Regions from separate parts of the Brevibacillus sp. BD137 genome, predicted to be linked through region 1. Evidence: riboswitches for the same ligand, from Rfam matches in the RefSeq annotation. Region 1 holds a riboswitch; each other region holds the start of a gene.
The links. A riboswitch is a leader RNA that binds a small molecule or an ion and turns the genes downstream of it on or off. The one in region 1 is predicted to bind cyclic di-GMP.

Region 1 (7,532 bases):
CTTTTGTTTGCGGAAATAATACGCCATTACGCTGATGTTCACAAAACTAAAGGCGATCAGTGCGCCAAAGTTAATAAAGGACGTGGCGGTTAGCAAATCCATGTACAAAGCAAACAGCATCAACGCTCCTACCAACAAAACGTTAAGTACGGGCGTTCTCAGCTTCGGATGTACATAACCGAACCAGCGCTTCGGCAAAAATCCGTCTCTGCCCATTGCGTACAACAAACGCGTGACACTCGTAACGGATACAAGCCCGGATGCGAGCGTTGAGGACAAGGCGGCGGCCAAAAACACCAATTGAAAAATGGTTCCGCCGATGAATAACGCAATCTCCGCTGAAGCAGCTTCTGGATCAGATAATACCGAAACATCAGGAAATAATGATTGCATGAAATAAGAGGCTGTAATAAACAACGCTCCCCCTGCGAGTGCTACAAGCATAATCCCGCGAGGAATCGTCTTTTTCGCATCGACGGTTTCCTCCGTGAGCGTTGTCACGGCATCAAAGCCAAGGAAGGAAAAACAAAGAATCGATGCACCGGAAAGCAGTGCAATGACAGACATATCCGGTGACAAAAATGGTCGCAGGTTGAATACTTGCCCAAGCCCGTCACCTTGCATAAGACCACGGATTGCCAATCCCGCAAACAGCACGACGACCACGACTTGAAACAACACCAAAATCGAGTTGACGGATGCGGTTACTGTTACGCGAAATACGTTTAACCCCGTCACCAGTACAATGAATCCTATAATCCACCATACAGTCGATACATCAGGAAACACGGATGATAGGTAAACCCCTGTCAACAAGGCGTTAATCATCGGTAAAAACAAATAATCTAGCAAGGACGCCCAACCTACCAGAAATCCGGCATACGGATGGATCGTTTGCTGCGTATATGTATACGCGGTCCCTGCTGAAGGGAATAGCCGTACCATCTTTCCGTAGCTTGCTGCCGTAAACAGGATTGCAAGTAGTGTGACTGCATAAGCAGCAGGAACGTGCCCCCCCGTTTCTCCAGAAACAATGCCAAAGGTGTCAAAAACGGCCATCGGGGCCATGTAGCCCAGTCCAATTACGACAATATGCCGCAACTTCAAACTACGTGTTAGTTCTGCTCTCCCGTTCACTGCCTGTCCTCCTTTTTGTAACAGAATAATTATACACGCCAATTTATAATCACGAAAGAAAAAAGCACCGCTGCACACGGGTTCTCCATGCACAGCAGCGCTTGATTTATATGAGTATTTCCTATGCTTTTGGCAGTTCAAAGGAACTCTTCAATGATACAATCCGGTTGAATACGAGCTTAACATCTGTCGTATGCTTCGGATCGACATTGAAATAGCCATGACGGAAAAATTGATACTTGTCTTGAGGCTTGGTTTCTTTCATATTTGGCTCCACATAGCCTTGCAGTACTTCCAACGAATTCGGGTTAACGTTGTCGAGGAAAGTACCCTCTGCGTCTTCATCATCCATAATCAATGGCTCGTACAAACGGAATTCAGCAGGAACTGCTTGGGTCGCGTCCACCCAGTGAATCGTACCTTTTACCTTGCGACCTGTAAAACCGCTGCCGCTCTTCGTCTCAGCGTCATACGTGCAATGGATCTCGATCACGTTGCCGTCTGCATCCTTCACGACGTCATTGCATTTAATGAAATACGCGTGCTTCAGACGTACTTCATTTCCCGGGAACAGGCGGAAATATTTGCTCGGCGGGTTTTCCATGAAATCGTCCTGCTCGATGTAGATTTCGCGGGAGAACGGAATTTGACGATTGCCCATCTCTGGGTTCTCTGGATTGATCTCCGCTTCGAGCATCTCAACCTGTCCTTCCGGATAGTTCGTGATGACGACCTTCAATGGATTCAATACAGCCATCGTACGTGGTGCCTTCAGCTTCAGGTCCTCACGGATGAAATACTCCAGCATTTTCTCGTCAACGGTGCTGTTCGCGCGTGCTACTCCTACTTCACGAGCGAATGTACGAATCGCTTCCGGTGTATAGCCGCGACGACGGAAGCCTGCGATGGTTGGCATGCGCGGGTCATCCCAGCCGTCTACCACATTCTCATCGACTAGCTGTTTCAGCTTGCGTTTACTCATAACGGTGTTTGTCAGGTTCAAGCGAGCAAATTCGTACTGGTGTGGTACCTTCTCCATTTCGCACTCGCGGACTACCCAGTCGTACAACGGGCGATGATCTTCGAATTCCAGCGAGCACAGGGAGTGTGTCACGCCCTCAATAGCATCCTCCAACGGATGAGCGAAGTCGTACATCGGATAAATACACCATTTGTCGCCCGTGTTGTGATGCGTTGCATGGGAGATTCGATACAGAACCGGATCACGCATGTTGAAGTTCTGCGAAGCCATATCGATTTTCGCACGCAGCACCTTTTCCCCGTCCTTGAATTCCCCTTGGCGCATACGTGCAAACAGGTCCAGGTTTTCCTCCACAGACCGGCTGCGGAACGGACTATCTGTGCCCGGCTCTGTCCATGTTCCACGCATTTTACGCATGTCTTCAGGAGACAGATCGTCTACGTAAGCCAGACCTTTTTTAATCAACAGCACCGCTCGGTTGTACATCTCTTCAAAGTAATCAGATGCAAAAAACAACCCGTCCCATTCGAAGCCAAGCCATTGAACGTCCCTTTTGATAGCTTCTACGTATTCGATGTCTTCCTTCACCGGGTTGGTATCGTCAAAACGCAGGTTGGCCTTGCCGGAGAATTCTCGTGCCAACTCAAAGTTTAGGCAGATTGCTTTTGCATGTCCAATATGGAGATACCCGTTCGGTTCTGGGGGAAAGCGGGTAATGATTTCCTTTACTTTGCCCTCTTGCAAGTCATCAATCATGATATTGCGGATAAAATTGGATGCCGCTACCTTGTTTTCCAATGAAATCAACCTTTCACTTCACCTTTACATTCCATAATACTGATTCTCTTCCCAGAGTTCAACAAAATCGGGTCGTTGACCGACCCGCTCACGTCTCCCATTGCTGCCCCGTTTGCCATTGTGACCTGCAATACAGGTGAATAACAGAATCAATGGCTAAGCGCTGCTCCGTGATCCCACGAATCGTTTCGAGATGCTTCGAGGGAATCAGATGCAGCAAAGGCTGTTCAACATGATTGAACCGTTGGAATGCTTCCGCTGCAATCCGATCCCACTGCGGGTAATACCGAAGCAAATCATCGGGCATTACACGGGAGCGGTCCGTGTCGGACTCGGGCAAACACTCAAAAGGTTCATCCAAATTTAACGTTCCATAATCATCAGTCAGCTCTTCGCCCGGAAAAATATCCCGTGCAGCCAATTCCATATCATACATGGTCGGCACACAATTCGCATGAAAGCTGTGGTTCACGTACCTTGCCTTATCCCAACAAAGAATGTACTTTCCGAACTGGTTCTTAAATGAATATTTTTGTACGTCCTGTTTTCGTAATGAGTCAAGTCTTTCCACAAATGCAGGGTCCAATACTTGGTCCAAATCATCCTGTGCCCATACAATCGTTCCTTTTGGGATAAACCTCGTCGCAAACACACCGTACCCGATCTCATCGTTGATATAGCGCAATTCTGTATCGGGATGCATCATGGCCTTTTTTTCACTCCTTGGCAGATGTGCCTTTTTATCATCATAAGCAGCTTTGCCCGAAGAGGTGTGTGAATATCTTTCGAAAAATACATAGCATTCCTGACTATTTTTACGGATTAAAATATTTTTCTTATTTACCACAAATGGTAAATAGTCTATATTATTGGCAAACGGAGTTTTTAGGAACATTTTCCCACAACGATCGAATCAGTATATGTGTCATTTTATGCTTCACCCATTGATATCGAAACGGCATACCCGGGGAAATCCGGCGACGCAAAGCTACAGGGGCTACCTCCGCAACAGCGGACACGCTTGCCAGCTACCGAAGTATTGATGTAGGACGCGACCAATGATCCTATATCATTGGTCTTTTTTTGCGCTCATAATGTCTATTTTTGTCTACTTTTGTATGTTTGTGTATTTTTAACTTTTAAAGGAGGTGAGGCAACAGCGGATAGCCGGTTTAATAAATCATTATTCTTTTCATCATGAAGGAGGTTTCATAGGAATGTCATTCTGGAAGAAACTCTCGACCGTCGCGCTGACTGCTGTCATCGGGGTATCAACATTCTCTGGAGCACAGGCTGCTAACCGTCCAACATCGATGTCACCGAACGCAATGGTGACGACTCCTCACTATCTGGCTACGGCTGCGGCCCTGAAAACACTGGAAGACGGCGGAAATGCAGTAGATGCTGCTATTACGGCCGCTTCCACCTTAGCTGTTGTCTATCCTCATTACACAACCATTGGCGGAGATAACTTCTGGCTCATCTACAATGCCAAAACAAAAGAGCTGAAAGCGCTGAACGGCAGTGGTCGCGCAGGCGAAAAGGCAACCATCGACTATTACAAAGGCAAAGGCTACGAAAAAATCCCGTCCCGCGGTTATGAATCAGCAAACACTGTCCCTGGTGTCGTCTCCGGCTGGTGGGAGGCGTACAACTACGCCCATAAAAGCATGGGCAACAATAAGCTTCAATGGAACAGACTGCTGGAGCCTGCCATTGGATACGCCGAGAACGGATATCCCGTCTCCCCCAACCAAGTATATTGGACAAAATACGCGACAGATCCAACTGACAATGACTTGAAGAATCTTCAACGTTTTGATGGATTCCGCAAAACATTCCTGAAGCCCAACGGCGAACCTTATGCAGCGGGCGAAATTCTCAAACAAAAGGATCTTGCCAATACTTTGCGAATCATTGCGAAAAAAGGCGCTGACGGTTTTTATAAAGGAGAAGTTGCGAAAAAAATCGTAGCAGACATGAAAGCCAACGGCGGATTGCTCACGTTGAAAGATTTTGAGAAGCATACCTCTACGTGGGCAGATCCCATTACGGTAGACTACCGCGGTTACAAAGCGTATAACGTTCCGCCTAACTCCCAAGGCATGGCATCACTCTCTATTCTTAATGTTTTGAATAACTTTGACCTCAAGAGCATGGGTGAAGGAACACCCGATTACTACCACACGATTGTGGAAGCTACCAAACAGGCTTTTGCTGACCGCGACAAATGGCTGACTGACCCTGCCTTTGCGGATATCCCTGTGGATGAGCTGTTGTCCAAGCAGCACGGGAAAGATTTAGCTGCGCGCATTGATTTGAAGCAAGCAGCCAAATCCGTAGAACCGCTTGATCCTAAAGGCGATACAACCTGGTTCGGGATCGTCGACAAAGATGGAAATGCCGTGTCCATCATTCAGAGTCACTACTTTGACTGGGGTTCCGGCATCGTAGCGAAAGATACGGGTGTCCTTTTGCAAAACCGCGGAAGCTATTTCTCCTTGGATTCCAAACACATCAATCACTTGGAACCAGGAAAACGCACCTTCCACACCATTAACCCAGCTATGCTCTTTAAAGGGGACAAGCCTTATCTTCTTTACGGAACACAAGGGGGAGAAGGACAGCCGCAAACGCAAGCTGCACTCGTCACACGCATCGTCGACTTTGGTTTCAGCGTGCAAGACGCAATCGAAGCGCCAAGATGGCTGCATGGACGCAACTGGGGATCTGCTTCCAACAATCTCAAGGTGGAAAGCCGCATCCCTCAAGAAGTCCTGGACGAGCTCATTAAACGTGGACATCCAGTCGAAAAGCTGGAAGCAGCCTATACCGATGCGATGGGACAGTCCGGCGCAATCCTGATTGACCCGCAAACCAATGTAAAATTTGGCGGTGCTGACCCTCGCGGTGAAGGCGCAGCAATGGGCTATTAATATTTTGTCAGACTGCTGAGCTCATCTCAGCAGTCTGACTGTTCTATTTCGCATTCACGGATTAGGAGTGGACAAACCTATGTTTTTGTTCAACAAACTCAGGAACAAAATGATTCTTTGGTTTCTCGTCGTGGCCGTCATTCCACTTACTGCCGTTTCGTTGTTTATCACGAGCAGCTTTTCATCCATTCTCATTGATAAACAAAAATCATCCTATGTTGACCTTACTTCCAGTACAGCCATCGCTATGGATCAATATCTGGACCGGCGTATGACAGAAATTCAAGTTTTAGCCCGCACCTCGGATATTCAATCCGATGATGCAGTGGCAAAAAATGAATTTATTCGCAAGTTTACCGAGGAAATGAAACTGTATGACGGAAATACGTTTATCGCAAGCGATGGAAAAGTAACGGCTGATACGTTCCCCAAAAGCGTTGGAATCAATCTTGGCGAGCGCCAATTCTTCAAAGACGGTATGCAGGACAAGCCCAGCTTCTCCGATGTTCTTGTTGCGAAGACAACCGGCAATCGCTCTATCATCGTCGCTTCCCCTGTAAAAGGGAAAAACAACGAGAAGCTTGGTGTCTTAACCGGACTAGTCAATGTAGATGACTTCACAGCTACCTTTCTCAAAGATTTGAAAGTAGGCAACGATGGTTATCCGATTCTCGTTGATAACAAGGATCAAATTCAATACCATCCTACCCAGGATCTAATCGGCAAACCGCTTACGGAATCCGCTCTGCCGCAACCATTAATGGAAATCCTTAAATCAGGAAAAACGGAAAAGGGCTCATACAGCTACTCGGACAATGACAAGGAATACGTTGTCACCTACTCCCCCATTCCCAAGACCAACTTTGGTTTGTATCTGCACATCCCTGTCGAATCTATAACATCTGCTGTTTCATCCGTTACCACCATGGTTAGGATCATTGTCATCATTGTTGTTGCTGTCGTGATCGCAATCGCCTACGCTGTTTCCCGGCAAATCTCGCGCCCTATTGCGGCAGTTGCCTCCGTGGCTAACCGCATTTCCGAGGGTGAACTGACTGTACAACCCTTGCAAATTCGAACAAAGGATGAGGTTGGACAGTTATCCCAATCAGTAAACACAATGGTGCTCAACCTGCGAACGATTATTCAACAAGTAAATGATACAGCTTCAGATCTTGCTTCTTCTGCAGAGGAATTGTCGGTCAACGCCGACCATACAAGCAAGGCTACCGAGCAAATCGCCATAACGATTCAGGAAGTAGCTTACGGTGCGGAAAAACAAGTGAAGAGTGTAGAGGAAAGTGTCACCGCAATTCAAGGCGTATCGACAGGGGCTCAGCAGGTTGCCACGAATGCACAGCAAGCTGCCGAATCGGCTTTGGGCGCTTCCCAAATTGCAGTGGAAGGCAATCAGGCCCTTCAGGTCGTTATCAGCCAGATGCAATCGATCGAGAACACTGTTGGCAACATTGCCGATATCGTCAAACGATTAGGAAACAGCTCGCAGGAAATCGGACAAATCGTTCAAGTCATCACCGCCATAGCTGAACAAACAAATCTGTTAGCGCTTAATGCAGCGATTGAAGCGGCGAGAGCTGGTGAACAGGGGCGCGGTTTCGCCGTTGTGGCAGACGAAGTGCGCAAATTGGCTGAGCAGTCCGCACAATCCGCGCAACAGA
Region 2 (7,532 bases), 220 kb from region 1:
TGCTCATGAAATCAATAGATAATCGCTTTGGCTTTCACGATTGGGAGAAATTAAGCAATCCAGATGTCTTCAAGCTTACCTGCCATTTAGAAACCAGAGAGCTCGTCCGCATATGGTCGTAAACGAATAAAAACAGTTACAAGGGGCAGCTCATCTGATTGCCTCCTGTAACTGTTTTTGTGGGATGGACTCTATTCCGATAATGCTCTGTAACTCATCGCACGGCAGTCGCTGAACGATTCTGATAAAATGCTCCGCCAATATCGGATCAAATTGGGTACCGGAGCCCCTTTTGATTTCTTGAAGCGCTTCCTCCACAGGCAAGCCTTTTCGATAAGGCCTGTCCGCGACCATCGCATCGAAAGCATCTGAAATCGCTAAAATTCTCGCCATCAGCGGAATCTCATCCCCGGCTAAACCATCCGGATAGCCCCTTCCATCTATACGCTCATGATGGGAGCGGATCGCAGGAAGCAATTCATTGAACATCCCTGCTTGCAAAATGATCTCGTAACCAATGACGGTGTGCTGCTTGATCTTGTCATACTCTTCTGGAGTGAGCTTTCCTTTTTTATTGAGAATTTCGTCTTCGATGCCAATTTTTCCAATGTCGTGCAGGATTCCCCCGATATAAACATCCTCCACTTTTCGTTCGGCCAAACCAATATCTCTCGCAATTTCTCTTCCCCAGTAAGCTACACGCTGAGAATGTCCACTTGTGTATCGATCTCGTGCGTCAATGGAAGCAGCCATCGTCGTTAAGAAGTTGTGATTGAATGATTTGACCTCTTCCACTTTTTGCTGAAGCCTTTGAAGATTGTCATAGTAATGATGAAAAACGTAGCTGATCGTAATAAACGCAATCATCATAGGAATTAGTGTTAACGGACCATATAACTCTACTAATCGTGAACCTACCCCGGCAAGAATTAAAAGCAACAAGTAAGTCGAGGTAAAGCCTTTTGCCATCATCTTTACGGTTCGCGCCCAGGTCATTTGATGAAAATAAGAGATACCCAATCCACATAAAATCAGGTTCACAAACCAATACACAACAGCCAAAAACAAATCGCTAATAATGGGAGAAACAGTTCCGAAGCCCTCGATCCAATCCTTCAAAAACGCTACTGTCCATATAGTCATTAACAATTGCCCAATGTTAATAATAGCTTTTAGCGGATTAAACCTTCCCAGAAAAGCAATGATTAAAGATTCAATAACAGCAGCCCATACTCCGACCCAGACTCCGTACAACAAGATACCCGAAAAGATTACAGCATTGTTCACTGTTAAAATCGTATTAGATATACGCACGGGAGCAAAACAGGAAAAAATGGTCAGGAGGGTGTAGGTAGATAATACCCCCCAATGCTCACGAGCAGCCCATTCAGATGAAGATGTGTAAAAAATATAGATTGCTGCAATGACAAATCCAACCTGGACAACAATCCCTTTTATCCAAACCGCAAAATTAGTTTTTTGTCGCATAGCTTTTACCTTCGCGAAGTTGTAGTAATGAAATCGGTTTATTCATCAATCGCTGAACAAGTAAAAAGGCACCTAACATAATAAAAATATCGCCGATGCTAATAATCCGAGGAATGAAAGATGGCATGTAAATGACATCCGTCAAAAACGGAAAATTCGAACTTTCCGTCAATACACTATGCTTGAAATTCGTTCCGTTTATAACTGGCTCTAAATCATAAGGAAGCTTTGCTGCTTGAACTAAATCGATTGGCATTTTTCCATTGTTAGACCAAATTGCAATCGCATTCAGCAACCAGCCGATTAAAAAAATCCGCATATCTTCAAATTCTCGATTAAAAACGAGGAAGGCCAATATAAACACATACGCGATCGATATGAAAATGCCACCGATCGTAGGGAAGAAGACTGCACAAGCCTGCAGCAATATGGTAACGAAAAGAAGTTTCATTTGGTTGAACTTAGGTAATTCTTTGATTCTTCCCCCTCGCAGCAATGCTACGAGAAAAGATAGGGCAATTACATCCAATAGCATGTTGTTTCCTCCAAGCTTGAAGAAAAAACACCACTCAGCCAAGCGGTGTTTGTTTCTCCGATACGCTTATTTATCCAATATGGAAGTTTGCAGAAGTAGCTGCTACGATTGCTACCACCATCATAATTGCCGCGAACCATTTTTTCATTTTCTTTTCCCCTCCTTCAAGCATAGTGGAGAAAGCTGGCTTCGCTACTGTCCGTGATGCAGAGGCCAAGCGACCAAGTACAGCCCCTGCTCCCCTTTCCTTTTCCATTAAGAAAAAGGTTGGATTCGCTACTGGCTCCATACGGACCAAGCGACCAGATACAGTCCGTACTTCTTCGCTTCTTTCCTACCTTTATTTTACACATAAGTGACAAAATTCGGCAATCATAGATTCATAGTCTATTCGATTTAATTGCAGATAGTTCTATTTAACTAGAACTATGTTCACACCAGCGCCGCCAAGATCGCTTTTTGTGCGTGCAATCTATTTTCAGCCTGATCAAAAATGACAGAGCGCGATCCGTCGATGACCCCGGTTGTCACTTCCTCCCCACGATGTGCTGGCAAGCAGTGCAAGAAGAGATAATTACGGTCTGCCGCTGCTACCAATTTTTCGTTCACTTGATAGTCGGCAAATGCTTTCAATCGCACCTCATTTTCTTCTTCAAAACCCATACTAGTCCAAACGTCCGTGTATACAGCATCTGCCCCCATGACAGCCTCTATCGGATCAGTGGTCACCATCATTTTTCCACCGCTTTGTTTCGCGTACCCTGTAGCTTTTGCGACAATGGTTGTATCCATTTCGTAGCCTACCGGAGTCGCCACCCGCACATCAAGACCAAGCAGAGCTGCGCCCAGCACCAGTGAGTTCGCCACGTTATTGCCGTCTCCTACATAGGCGAGCTTGATTCCTTTTAGCTTGCCCTTATGCTCCCAGATCGTCAGCAGATCAGCCAAAGCCTGACAAGGATGGTACAGATCGGTCAAACCATTGATAATGGGGATCGACGCGTGCAGAGCAAGCTCTTCTACATAGGAGTGGGAAAAGGTGCGAATCATGATGGCATCCACGTACCGAGAGAGAACTTTTGCTGTGTCGCTGATCGGCTCCCCACGTCCGAGCTGAAGCTCTTTTCCGCTCATGAACATCCCCAGGCCGCCCAACTGGTGCATCCCTACTTCAAAGGAGACGCGCGTGCGGGTCGAAGCCTTGTCAAAGATCATTCCCAACGTCTTGCCTTGCAAAGGCTGAAATGGCTGACCCAGCTTTTGCAATTGCTTGACGTGAGCAGACAGATGGAGCAGCTCCATCAATTCTTCCCCGTTGAATTCATCGACGCGTAGAAAGTCTTTTCCTTTATGCTTTTGTAACGGCAAGTTTTGAAAGTGTTCCAATATCTTCACTGGCTGCATGCGAGCCACCTCTTTTCTTCAAAATAGACTTCACGTATAACTCGAACGTATCGACAGCGGAGAACAATGGCACACCTTGTTGTACCATCCTGCTTCGCAGGGCAAATCCTGTCCGGCCCTGACGATTGCCTTTCGTCGCAGTAACGAGAGCGAAAGCCGCTTCTTCCTTTTGCAACAGCTCGATCCACGCCGCTTCATCTGCCACGATATGCTTCACGACAATTTCTTTGGCTGCCAGCCACTCGGCCGTTCCCGGAGTCGCCGCCAGTTCCGCGCCGTCAGCTTGGAGTCGCCCCAGCAGCTCTCTTACTGCTTCCTGCTTATCTCCATCTGCCAGAGAAATCATGACCAACTGACCCTTTTGCCAGTCGCCGTACAAATTGTCCTTGAAAGCAAAGGCTTTGCCTGCTGCCTCTTCGAAAGAATGCCCCAAGCCGAGAACTTCGCCCGTCGATTTCATCTCTGGACCCAGTACCGGGTCTACACCGTTCAGCTTGATCGTGGAGAAAACCGGTGCCTTGACGACTGCAAACGGAATCTCTGGCAAAAGCCCTGTACCGTAGCCCATCTCCGACAGCTTTTCACCCAATTGTGCGCGAACCGCCAGTTGAACCATCGGGACGCCAGTCACTTTGCTTGTAATCGGTACGGTCCGTGATGCACGAGGATTTACCTCCAGTACATAAACCGTTTCGCCATCAATGACGAACTGGATATTGATTAACCCGGCCGCTTCCATTTCCTTCGCGATTGCTTCGGTATAGCTCGCGATTTTGTGCTTGATGTCATCCGTCAGATGAGGAGCCGGGAACAAGGCTACACTGTCGCCTGAGTGGATGCCCGCCCTCTCCACATGCTGGAAAATCCCTGGGATGATAACAGATTGTCCGTCGCATACCGCGTCTACTTCTGCTTCCTTGCCTGGAACGTATTTATCCACGAGGAGCGGGAAGAACATGCTCATGTCCGGATGGTTCAACCAGTCGTGAAGGGTAGCTTGTAGCTCGTCGATATTGTGGACAACTACCATACCTTGCCCGCCGATGACGTACGAAGGTCGCATCAAAACAGGGAAGCCGATTTCCTCCGCTATCGCTGTCGCATCCTCCAAGGACGATACTCCTTTACCGGGGATATGCGGAATGTCCAGCTTGCGCAGCATGGCGTAGAACAGCTCGCGATCCTCCGCGCGTTCGATTGCGGTAAGCGACGTACCCATTACTTTCAGCCCCGCGTTCTCCAGCTTGGCTGCCAAATTGATCGCAGTTTGACCACCGAACTGAACCATGACGCCCTCAACCTGTTCGCGCTCTGCGATATGCAGCACGTCTTCTACGTGAAGTGGTTCAAAATATAGATGGTCGGCAGTTTCGTAGTCAGTGCTGACCGTCTCTGGGTTGTTGTTCACAACGACTGCCGCAATACCACTTGCCTGAAGTGCTTTGGCTGCATGCACAGAACAGTAGTCAAATTCGATTCCCTGACCAATGCGTATAGGACCTGAGCCAAGTACCAAGACTTTGCGGCCAGACAGTGTCTCGACCTCATCTATTCCTTGCCAATCCGAATAGTAGTAAGGGGTTTGGGCATCAAATTCTGCCGCACAAGTGTCCACGATTTTATAAGTAGGCGTAATGCCTGATTCTTGACGAAGTGATTTGATTTCGGCAGGTGTAGCACCAACCAGTGTAGCGATGGTTTCATCGGCAAACCCGCGACGCTTGGCTTCCAACAACAGCTCTGGGGTCAGTGTTTTGCTGTCGTGACAAGACAGCTCTACTTCCAAGTCCACGATTTTACGCAAGCTCCGCAAGAAAAACGGATCGACACCAGTCAGATTGTGTAGCTCACTTTCTGTAAAGCCTTTGCGAATCGCCTCGGCAAAAACAAACAGCCTGATATCCGTCGCGTCCTGCAAGGATTGGGCAAGCTCCTCACGCGTCCATGATGCCAGCTCTGGTCGAGTCAAATGTGTGCAACCCTGTTCCAAAGAACGAACTGCCTTCAAAAGTCCTGCTTCCAGATTGCGGGCGATCGACATGACCTCGCCAGTCGCTTTCATTTGCGTCCCCAGCTTGCGGTCTGCCAGTGGAAATTTATCAAACGGGAAGCGTGGGATTTTGACAACGATGTAGTCCAACGCTGGTTCAAAGCTAGCGTACGTGTAGCCCGTGATTGGATTGAGTACTTCATCCAGCCCGTAGCCCAATGCGAGCTTGGCTGCGATCCGCGCGATTGGATAGCCTGTTGCTTTGGACGCCAACGCACTGGACCGACTGACACGAGGATTTACTTCGATCAGCACATACCGATCAGAATGCGGATCGAGCGCAAATTGAATATTGCAACCGCCAACTACCCCAAGCGAACGAATCACTTTCGTTGATACGCTGCGCAGCATTTGGTACTGACGATCTGTCAGCGTCTGCGAAGGCGCAACGACAATACTGTCTCCCGTATGAATACCTACCGGGTCCAAATTTTCCATATTGCACACGATTATGCAGGTATCATTTGCGTCCCGCATGACCTCGTATTCGATTTCCTTCCAGCCTTTTACGCTGCGCTCAATCAGTACCTGACCGATTGGGCTAGCTGCAATCCCACCGGCTGCAACCTTTCGCAAGGATGCTTCATCCCCCGCGATCCCGCCACCTGCTCCTCCGAGTGTATAAGCAGGACGGACAATCACTGGATAGCCGATAGCGTTCGCAAACTCGATTGCTGCCTCTACAGATTCGACTGTATCACTCTCTGGAACAGGCTCTCCGATTTGTTGCATCAATTGCTTGAACAGCTCACGGTCTTCCCCGTTTTGAATGGCAGCCAGCGGCGTACCTAGCAGCTCCACGCTATACTTTTTCAGCACGCCCGCTTCTGCCAGCGAAACAGCAAGATTAAGTCCCGTTTGGCCGCCTAACGTAGGCAAGAGACCATCGGGACGCTCTTTTGCGATAATAGCTGTTACGGATTCCACCGTGAGCGGCTCCAGATATACTTTGTCCGCTACTTGTTCATCTGTCATGATCGTTGCCGGATTGTTATTCACCAGCACGACCTGCACACCAGCTTCTTTTAGGGAAAGGCAAGCCTGTGCGCCTGCATAATCAAACTCCGCTGCCTGCCCAATGACGATCGGGCCAGAACCAATGACCAATACTTTATGAATGTGTGGCAATTTAGGCATATCTCTTCGCTCCTACTACGCGCATCGACTGCAAGAATTGGTGGAAAATGTGGGATGTATCACTCGGACCCGGATGTGCCTCCGGATGAAACTGCACACTGAAAACAGGCAGACTGATGTGACGCAATCCTTCGACTGAACCGTCATTGACATTACGGTAGGAAACCGTTAACTGGCGTTTATCCAGAGACTCTTCCTTGACCACGTACCCGTGATTTTGTGAACTCATATATACTTTGCCAGTCATCAGATCCTTGACCGGATGATTGCTACCGCGGTGACCGTATGCGAGCTTCTCTGTCTTGCCGCCGTACATTAGCGCCAATACTTGGTGCCCCAAACAAATACCCAATGTCGGGTACTGCTCCACAGCTTTGCGCCATTCGCTGCAATACGCCAGCAAGTGCTCCGGATCGCCTGGCCCATTGGAAAACAACAAGCCGTCTGGTGCGAGAGCATTGATTTGAGCAAAACTCGTATCAAAAGGAACGACCGTAACACGGCAGCCTTGCTGGAGAAGGGCATCCAAAATCGATTGCTTCATGCCGAGGTCAATCAAGACGACATGCTCCCCTGTTCCGGGATAACGCTCCACCTGTTGTCTGGATACGTTGGCAACTAATGATTTCTTGGCGTGCTTGTAGCGCAGGGACACCACTTCCTCTACCTGCATAGGCTGATCGGAAATGACACCGAATACGGTACCGTCTTGACGGACGCGCTTGGTAATCGTTCGCGTATCAATCCCCGCAAGGATCGGGAATCCAAATGCTTCTGCGGCTTGGGCCAAAGTCATGTTTGATTCGTAATGGCTTGGCTCCGTGCATAGCTCGCTGACAATCATCCCTGTCAATGCTGGCTTGGCGGCTTCATAATCCTTTTCGTTGATCCCGTAGTTTCCGATCAAGGGATACGTGA
Region 3 (7,532 bases), on a different contig from region 1:
CTGTACCATCCTGATTCATTGCATCCAGTGCTTTTTGCAGCTCATTTTGCAATGCCTCGTTGCCTTTTTTGACGCCAATTCCATATTCCTCAGGCGACAGCGATTCTTCTAACTGCTTAAATGCTCCCGGCTCTTTTGCCATATAGTAATCGGCCACAATCTGGTCGATGATGACTGCTTCTACGCGACCGATCTTCAAATCACTCAGTGCCAGTACGTTATCAGGGAACTCGGTAATCGATTGGACCTGATTTTTGATCTCACTCGCATTAATCGCGTCAGCTGCGGAAGACAGCTTTTGTAAACCAATTGCTTTACCGGCCAAGTCTGACAGCTTGGTCAAGTTGCTATTTGCCTTCGTGACCACTACTTGTGCGTTTTTCAGATAAGGCTTGGTAAAGAGAACCTTCCCTTTTCTCTCATCTGTAATCGTATATCCATTCCAGATCAAGTCAATACGACCACTGTTTAGTTCAGACTCTTTTGCACTCCAGTCGATTGTTTGAAACTCAACTTGTTTTCCCATTTTTTCGCCAGCTGCACGTGCATAATCAATATCAAAACCGACTAGCTCATTTTTCTCATCCCGGAAACCCATTGGTGCAAACTTATCATCAATTCCGATAATCAGCTTATTCGCGTCAGCGCCAGTTTTTGCGCTGGAACAGCCCACTACCAACGAAACCACCGCACCCAACAACAATGACATCCATGCTATTTTCTTCATGGTGATGATCCCCCTCGTTTCCCTACTCTATATTTTACTCTGATAAAGTGGTAATACGTTAACAAGGTATCATGATAGCACATTAGCAAGGAATAGTCGATACTTTAGTAAACAAAAGCACCTTAGAAATATACGCCAAATAATTGGGGAAATGCCCGGCTACCTCCAACACGAAAAAGCCCTCCGCATTCAATGGAGAGCTTTTTCGTGTTGGAGCTATATAATCCGCTCCCTATCCTTACGCCTGATTGCACACTTTGATATATGAAACATTTCTCACGTTGATGACAACATCATCATACTGGAGCCATCCGTCGTTTTGATTAGCGACCATTTGAATGATCTCTTCCGGTTCCGTGGATTCGATGCTAATCGTTTCACCGCCTCCGGAAAAGTAGAATTGAATCACTTTTGCTTCCTTCATAATATCCCCTCCTATTCCTTCTAGTTATCGGATGGTTGGAAAATTTTTGTTACGGGTGATTTTTATGTATACTTTTGTTGCAGCCTATTTCCGTTTTGAATGTCTACCATCTCTGTGAAAAGGGGTTTGTTGAAAATGCCGGATTCGGTACACACGAGAAAAGGAGCAAGTAGAACCTCGCTCATCCCTGAAAATGTATTAGCACTCCTTCATGCTGGAGAATTAGAAAGCGTCAATTTGACTGAATGGCAGGCTGTTGATCATATTCATCTGTTACAAAGCGTTCTGCCTCATGTTCAACTGGGTGCGCATGTCTCCCCACTTGTTGATCAATTAGAAGAAACGGGATCTCGAAGCGGAATGAAAGCGATCCGTCTGATTGGACAAGAACTACTTGCGATCTTACACAAATCGGGTGAACCCACAGCTATGTCTCCCGTTTTCCTATCGTTAGCCAACCACAAGTCAGACAGTGTCCGTTGCTGGAGTACCTATATCATCGGCCTGGATAACAGCTTATCTCTCGAAGAAAAACTAAGGCAAATAAGAAAATTCGCGGCTGATCAACATTTTGGAGTGAGAGAGCTCGCATGGATGGCGATTCGAGATTCTCTCGTGCATGATCTGGACCATTCCATTCAACTCCTGAGCGAATGGGTACTTGATACCGATGAAAATATTCGGCGATTTGCGGTAGAAGCCACACGCCCACGAGGGGTCTGGTGTAAGCATATAGACGCATTGAGAAATGAGCCTGCTCGCTGCCTGCCTTTACTCACGCCAGTGAAGTCAGATGCCACTAAATATGTTCAAGATTCTGTAGGGAATTGGTTGAACGATGCCAGTAAATCACAACCAGACTGGGTGACGCAGCTTTGTGACGAGTGGCTAAGAATCTCGGATACAAAAGAAACGAAAAGAATTGTTACCAAAGCGAAAAGAACAATCATGAAGACCCAAACCGAACAGAAATGATGAACCGAATCACATATTTATCCCAATTTTATTTGTTGAATTCATTATCCGAGGAAAGTTTGCGCTTAATCGATCAATTAACCTCCTTAACCTCTTTCCCCCAAAATACGTGTATTCAAACACCAGAAACTTTTTCAGAGGGCTTCTACTTCATCAAACAGGGGAAAGTACGTTTATACAAAGTAAACCGGGATGGTCGGCAGTTCACATTCGATATCCTCGGAGATGGCAATGTGTTTGGAGAACTGGATCTCCTGTCATTAGGTACACGGGAGATGTATATAGAAACCATCGAAGCCTGCCTCATTTGTAAAATGAGCAAAGCAAAATTTGAGAGCTACATAATTGAACATCCACAACTAATGATGAAGATCATGAAGATCATTAGCGATAGAATGGTTTCGATCAGCCAAGCAGCCGAAAATCTTGCCCTTCTCCCTTTACAAGATCGCATTATTTCCACGTTAGTAAGGCTTGCCGACCAATTTGGTACTCCTTGCAGTTCTGCATTTCAAAAAATTGACTTACCTCTTTCCCATCAAGAGCTCGCCCATGTCGGGGCATCCCGGGAAGCTGTGACGGTAGCATTACGTGCTTTAGCAAGAGAAGAACTGATTCAAACAGGTTTTAAAACCATTTCCATTCATCGGGATAACATTTTAAAGAAGATGTAATCCAGTTTACATCTTTCCCTCCAAAAGAAAGATATCGTGAAGCTATGACTTCTACTATTCTTTCGAAAAAGAGGAGACGACATATGGATAAACCACATTTTCAGAGCCTGCGCGAAGAGCTAGATTTTACAACCATTCAAATAGCTGGCTTCCTCACTCGTGAAGTAACAGATGCATTTACAAGATCAATCGAGGAGCTGCGGACCTCTGGACACGCAAAGGGCTTGCCGATTGGTTCGATTGCGCCTGATTTCATGTTGAACGACCACACTGGCAAGACCATTACCTTGTCGGAAGAAATCGTAAAAGGTCCCATCGTCCTCACATTTTTCCGTGGATCCTGGTGCCCCTACTGCAATTTGGAGCTGCAAGCATACCAAAAACAGATCGATACGATTACCTCTCTGGGTGCCCAATTGTTTGCCATTAGTCCACAATCTCCTGCACACTCTCTGACTATGCAAGAGAAAAACGGATTGAGCTTTCCCGTGTTATGCGATACCAATAATCTGGTAGCAGAAAAATATAAACTCAGTTTCAGACTGCCCGATTATTTACAGGATACCTATCGATCATTGGATATTGATCTCAAGCATTTTAATCGTGACGATTCTTGGACGCTCCCCATTCCTGCTACTTATATCCTCGACAACCAGGGCGTAATCCGATTAGCATGCTTAGATCCAGATTACAAAGCGCGAACGGAGCCTACCCAAGTTTTAGACATTCTGCGTACCCTAACCTAACGCCTATGAATGAAGGACCAGTTGATATCACAACTGGTTTTTTGTTCGTCTATGATTTATGAACAATTAGTTTCTTTACCCTACCAAAACTTGACAAAGTATATCTTTTGGCTTATATTTTGCATGATTATGTCTAGCAAAATTCGACACAGTTTTACAAATTATGCTAATAAATGCAAAAGGCAAAGTCATCGAAAGGTGGCGACGCAAAACCACGGGTCTACAGTCTTTGACCATGATAGCCGGGTTGCCATCATCTTGGAACAATTTTTTTGATGTTGGTAGCTTCGGTTGTTCCATTTCGATGGAACGGCCTTTTTTTGTGTTTCGTTTTTTGAAAGGGGGATGAAAGCACTTTCATTTTTGCAACAGAATGGAAAAACATAACTTTTGGGACGTCAAACATACACAACACGGTAATCAGAAAACGATGGAGTGGAGAAGTTATGTACAAACAAGTAGAAACCGTACAAGAGTTAGCTAAATTTCATGAAATCAAAGAAACAGTATGGACAAGCATGGGCTTCGAGATGGAGTACGCGAAAGAAGGCTCCGCACAATTCCTCCTACTTGCCGATGATGGTGAAGCAGGTGGAACATTTGAAATGACGCCCTTTTCCAAATCAAGTGCTTATATGAAATCACTATTTCAGGATGTTGTTACAGAAGATATGAAAGTAATGGAGGTAGACAGTCTCGCTGTTTTGCCAAAATACCGTGGACAACTAGGGCAAAAAGGAATTTGCTTGATGATAGATTACGCTGAAAAGCATGGCTATACCCACGCAATCGGGGTAGCAGATCCAACTTTTTTTAAATTTATTAACACGAAGTATCAAGTAAAGGCGACTCAGACCAAAGATATTGTCTTTTACAAAGGGGCCAATGCCATTCCGACCCTCTTTCATCTAAAAGATGTCTATGACAATAAGCACGATCCGAAATATTCCTGGTACAATTCGTCGTCATCCAACCAAGTAAAAGTCGAGGTAGGTGGGTAACATGGATAACATTGATAACGTTGATTTATTGAGAAGAAGAAACAATTGGGTCGTAATCGTATTCGCAAGTATTATTACGGTTGTTCAGGTCTTAAACCTCTTTCTAGGCGTTTCGTACACATTCGTTTTCACAATACTGGGTATTTTGTATGGCGTGCTGGCACCTTTTACTTACATATCCAATCGCCCGCGCTTCCGTGAAAAAGCAGCTCCTTTCATGAAGTTTTTCAACTTCGCTGTAATCGGAATCTTCATGTTCATCATTGTTGGACTGGATCCGCATATGATCAATATCATGACCATTATGTTCTTTGTAGCAGTCATGGGGATTTATCAAGACCGACTCATCAATATTTTGACCATTGCATCGACATTAGGCATTGTCTCTTACTACTTCCTGACACAGAGAGAATTGATTTTCCATTCCACAAGCAATCTTGACCTGATGTACTTCCTGCTCACCTTCTGCTTCGTCTCTATCACGAGCATGATGCATGCTGTATTCAATAACAAGCTGCAAGAGGAAAGTGAGCAACAAAAGCAAGAAGCGATTGCCTCGAAGGAATCGTTGCAACGTGTTCTCGATCAGATCAATGAATCTCTCACCTCTATGCAAGACTATCAAGAGAATTTGAACAAGGTAACAGATGGTGTAAATGTTCGCGCTGTCGAAACCGTCGCTTCCCTGCAAGACATTATGGAGTCCTTTACGGTCCAGACCAGCAATACAGACGAGCTGCGTCGGGAAATGAGCTCGACGAATCTGCAAGTTGAGGACATGACCCGCTCTGTTACAGAAATGCATGAGTACGTAGAATCGACCAAAGAAGCCACTAGCGAGAGTGGAAAACGCATTGGCAACATCGGCAATGACTTTGAACGATTCATCACGGACATCCAAGGCACGAACCAGCTGATTCAAGAGCTCAATAAAGAAACCGAATCGATTGGGAAAATCATTCAAACCATTTCCGATATTTCTGCACAAACCAACCTGTTGGCACTCAATGCCACGATTGAAGCGTCTCGGGCAGGTGAACACGGCCGAGGATTTGCTGTCGTAGCAGATGAAGTACGCAAGCTCGCTGAATCCTCCAAGCTATCCTCCGAGTCGATCTCGAGCTTGCTCATGACCATTCGTGAAAAAATGAAGCTCGTATCGGATATGATTTCCGAGTCACAGACGTCTTTTGAGAAAAATAGCGAGGGCATCCTCGAAGTACAAGAAATGTTCACCAATGTAGACAACTACATGCAAAACTTCGCAGATAAAACGAAGAACCTGCAAGAGTTCATCGTCCATGTTCACAGCATGATTCAGGAAGTCGGCGCAAAAGTAGAAGTCAACGCCGACATTACCGACAAGAACAAAGAGAGCCTGGAAGAAGTGCTTGTTCTCGTTTCTGAGCAAAAAGACGAAGTCGTTAAGGTTTCTGGCGGCTTTGAGAAAATCGAACAGCAAATGCGTGGTCTCCATATGTAGCCTTCCTGCAACCGCCTTTTCAATGGCGGTTGTTTTCTATTTTCATTTTGTAACTGAATGAGCATATAATAAGAATATTCTGATATCATTCACTTGAAAGGAGGCACATCATTGATGGATGCACGAATCGAAACCAAAACGATTCAGACCGATCGATTGCTCGTTTCCTACCTGACAGCAGGCGTACCGGAAGGAGATCCGCTTCTCCTCATTCACGGCAATGCGTCAGCCAACTTGTTCTGGGATGATACCATTGCGGTTCTATGTGACCAGTACCGTGTATATGCACCTGATATGCGAGGCTATGGAGCAAGTGAAGCATTACCCATTGATGCGACACGCGGTTTGCGAGACTGGTCAGATGACCTTCATTCGTTTATTCGGGCATTGGACTTGCCAACACCTGTCCATCTTGCCGGCTGGTCGTTGGGTGGCGGGATCGCGATGCAGTTTGCCATCGATCACCCGCAGGAAGTCCGCTCTCTGATTCTCATCGCCCCTATGTCCCCTTACGGCTTTGGTGGAACCAAGGATATAGCTGGCAACCCGTGCTACAGCAGCTTCTCGGGCTCAGGTGGGGGAGCCGTCAACTCCGAGCTGGTCAAAAGGATTGCAGCCAAGGATATGGGCAATGAATCTCCCTCCAGTCCTCGCAATGTCATGAATCAGCTTTATTTCAAGCCCCCATTCCAAGTTGGCCCAGAGCAGGAAGACCGTTATGTGCGCGCCATACTCTCTACGAGAATAGGAGAGGACTTTTACCCCGGTACCTTTGAATACGTGAACGATTGGCCCGGCGTTGCTCCTGGAACGACAGGGATTACGAATGCGATTTCTCCCAAATACGTAAATTTGTCCGGTATTGTCCAGATCGAGCCGAAGTGTCCGATTTTATGGATTCGAGGTGTGGATGATGCCATTGTCTCGGATCAGTCGCTTGCTGATTTCGGTACGCTGGGCAAACTTGGCTATGTCCCCGGCTGGCCGGGGGAAGACGAATATCCCCCTCAACCGATGGTCTCCCAAATTCGTAACGTGCTTGAACAATATCAGCGCGCTGGTGGTTCCTATCAGGAGATTGTTATGGAAAATGTGGGGCACGCTCCACATATCGAGAAAGCAGAGGAGTTTATCGAGCTCATTCGAAAAACCGTCAGGGCATGACTCTGACGGTTTTATTTTGCGATTATCTCATTAGCTCTCCACGCTACTGATTATTCTATAGGATTATCGTGATAAGGGCTATTTCGGCGTTTCTTTCTCCACTTTCGATACCTTCAAGTTAAATTCTCTTTCCTGCTCCTCAATAATCGCTCGATCCTCTGCATTATCTCTTACTACTTTTTGCGTCAAAATCGATCCAACTGCCACCAGAAGCATGCATGCGATATAATACCCCTTTTCGTGCAGCTGAAGACCCGTCGCATTGTATAAACCGATGGAAAATAGCAGTACACCTGCACCCAATGTAAAGTATGCCAAGAAAGTGAAGGCTCCTGTGT

Region 2: linked by a shared signal. The riboswitch ahead of ODZ53_RS06855 (hypothetical protein) and the one ahead of ggt (gamma-glutamyltransferase) in region 1 are both predicted to bind cyclic di-GMP.
Region 3: linked by a shared signal. The riboswitch ahead of ODZ53_RS10055 (GNAT family N-acetyltransferase) and the one ahead of ggt (gamma-glutamyltransferase) in region 1 are both predicted to bind cyclic di-GMP.

The regions. Positions count from the first base shown of each region.
Region 1 covers NZ_JAOTNO010000003.1:252,060-259,591, forward strand. The annotation lists gene ODZ53_RS07845 (APC family permease) at 1-1,137, opposite strand, end outside; gene ODZ53_RS07850 (glutamine--tRNA ligase/YqeY domain fusion protein) at 1,259-2,926, opposite strand; gene ODZ53_RS07855 (SET domain-containing protein) at 3,006-3,623, opposite strand; cyclic di-GMP riboswitch class I at 3,865-3,953, shown strand; gene ggt (gamma-glutamyltransferase) at 4,135-5,853, shown strand; gene ODZ53_RS07865 (methyl-accepting chemotaxis protein) at 5,933-7,532, shown strand, end outside.
Region 2 covers NZ_JAOTNO010000003.1:30,387-37,918, forward strand. The annotation lists gene ODZ53_RS06840 (histidine phosphatase family protein) at 1-122, shown strand, start outside; gene ODZ53_RS06845 (HD-GYP domain-containing protein) at 151-1,488, opposite strand; gene ODZ53_RS06850 (DUF5317 domain-containing protein) at 1,472-2,023, opposite strand; gene ODZ53_RS06855 (hypothetical protein) at 2,094-2,312, opposite strand; cyclic di-GMP riboswitch class II at 2,280-2,360, opposite strand; gene argF (ornithine carbamoyltransferase) at 2,456-3,427, opposite strand; gene carB (carbamoyl-phosphate synthase (glutamine-hydrolyzing) large subunit) at 3,372-6,614, opposite strand; gene ODZ53_RS06870 (carbamoyl phosphate synthase small subunit) at 6,607-7,532, opposite strand, start outside.
Region 3 covers NZ_JAOTNO010000004.1:13,574-21,105, reverse strand. The annotation lists gene ODZ53_RS10080 (amino acid ABC transporter substrate-binding protein) at 1-727, opposite strand, end outside; gene ODZ53_RS10075 (hypothetical protein) at 966-1,151, opposite strand; gene ODZ53_RS10070 (DNA alkylation repair protein) at 1,287-2,126, shown strand; gene ODZ53_RS10065 (Crp/Fnr family transcriptional regulator) at 2,126-2,800, shown strand; gene ODZ53_RS10060 (peroxiredoxin-like family protein) at 2,884-3,546, shown strand; cyclic di-GMP riboswitch class I at 3,718-3,801, shown strand; gene ODZ53_RS10055 (GNAT family N-acetyltransferase) at 3,993-4,547, shown strand; gene ODZ53_RS10050 (methyl-accepting chemotaxis protein) at 4,540-6,030, shown strand; gene ODZ53_RS10045 (alpha/beta fold hydrolase) at 6,145-7,194, shown strand; gene ODZ53_RS10040 (YiaA/YiaB family inner membrane protein) at 7,273-7,532, opposite strand, start outside.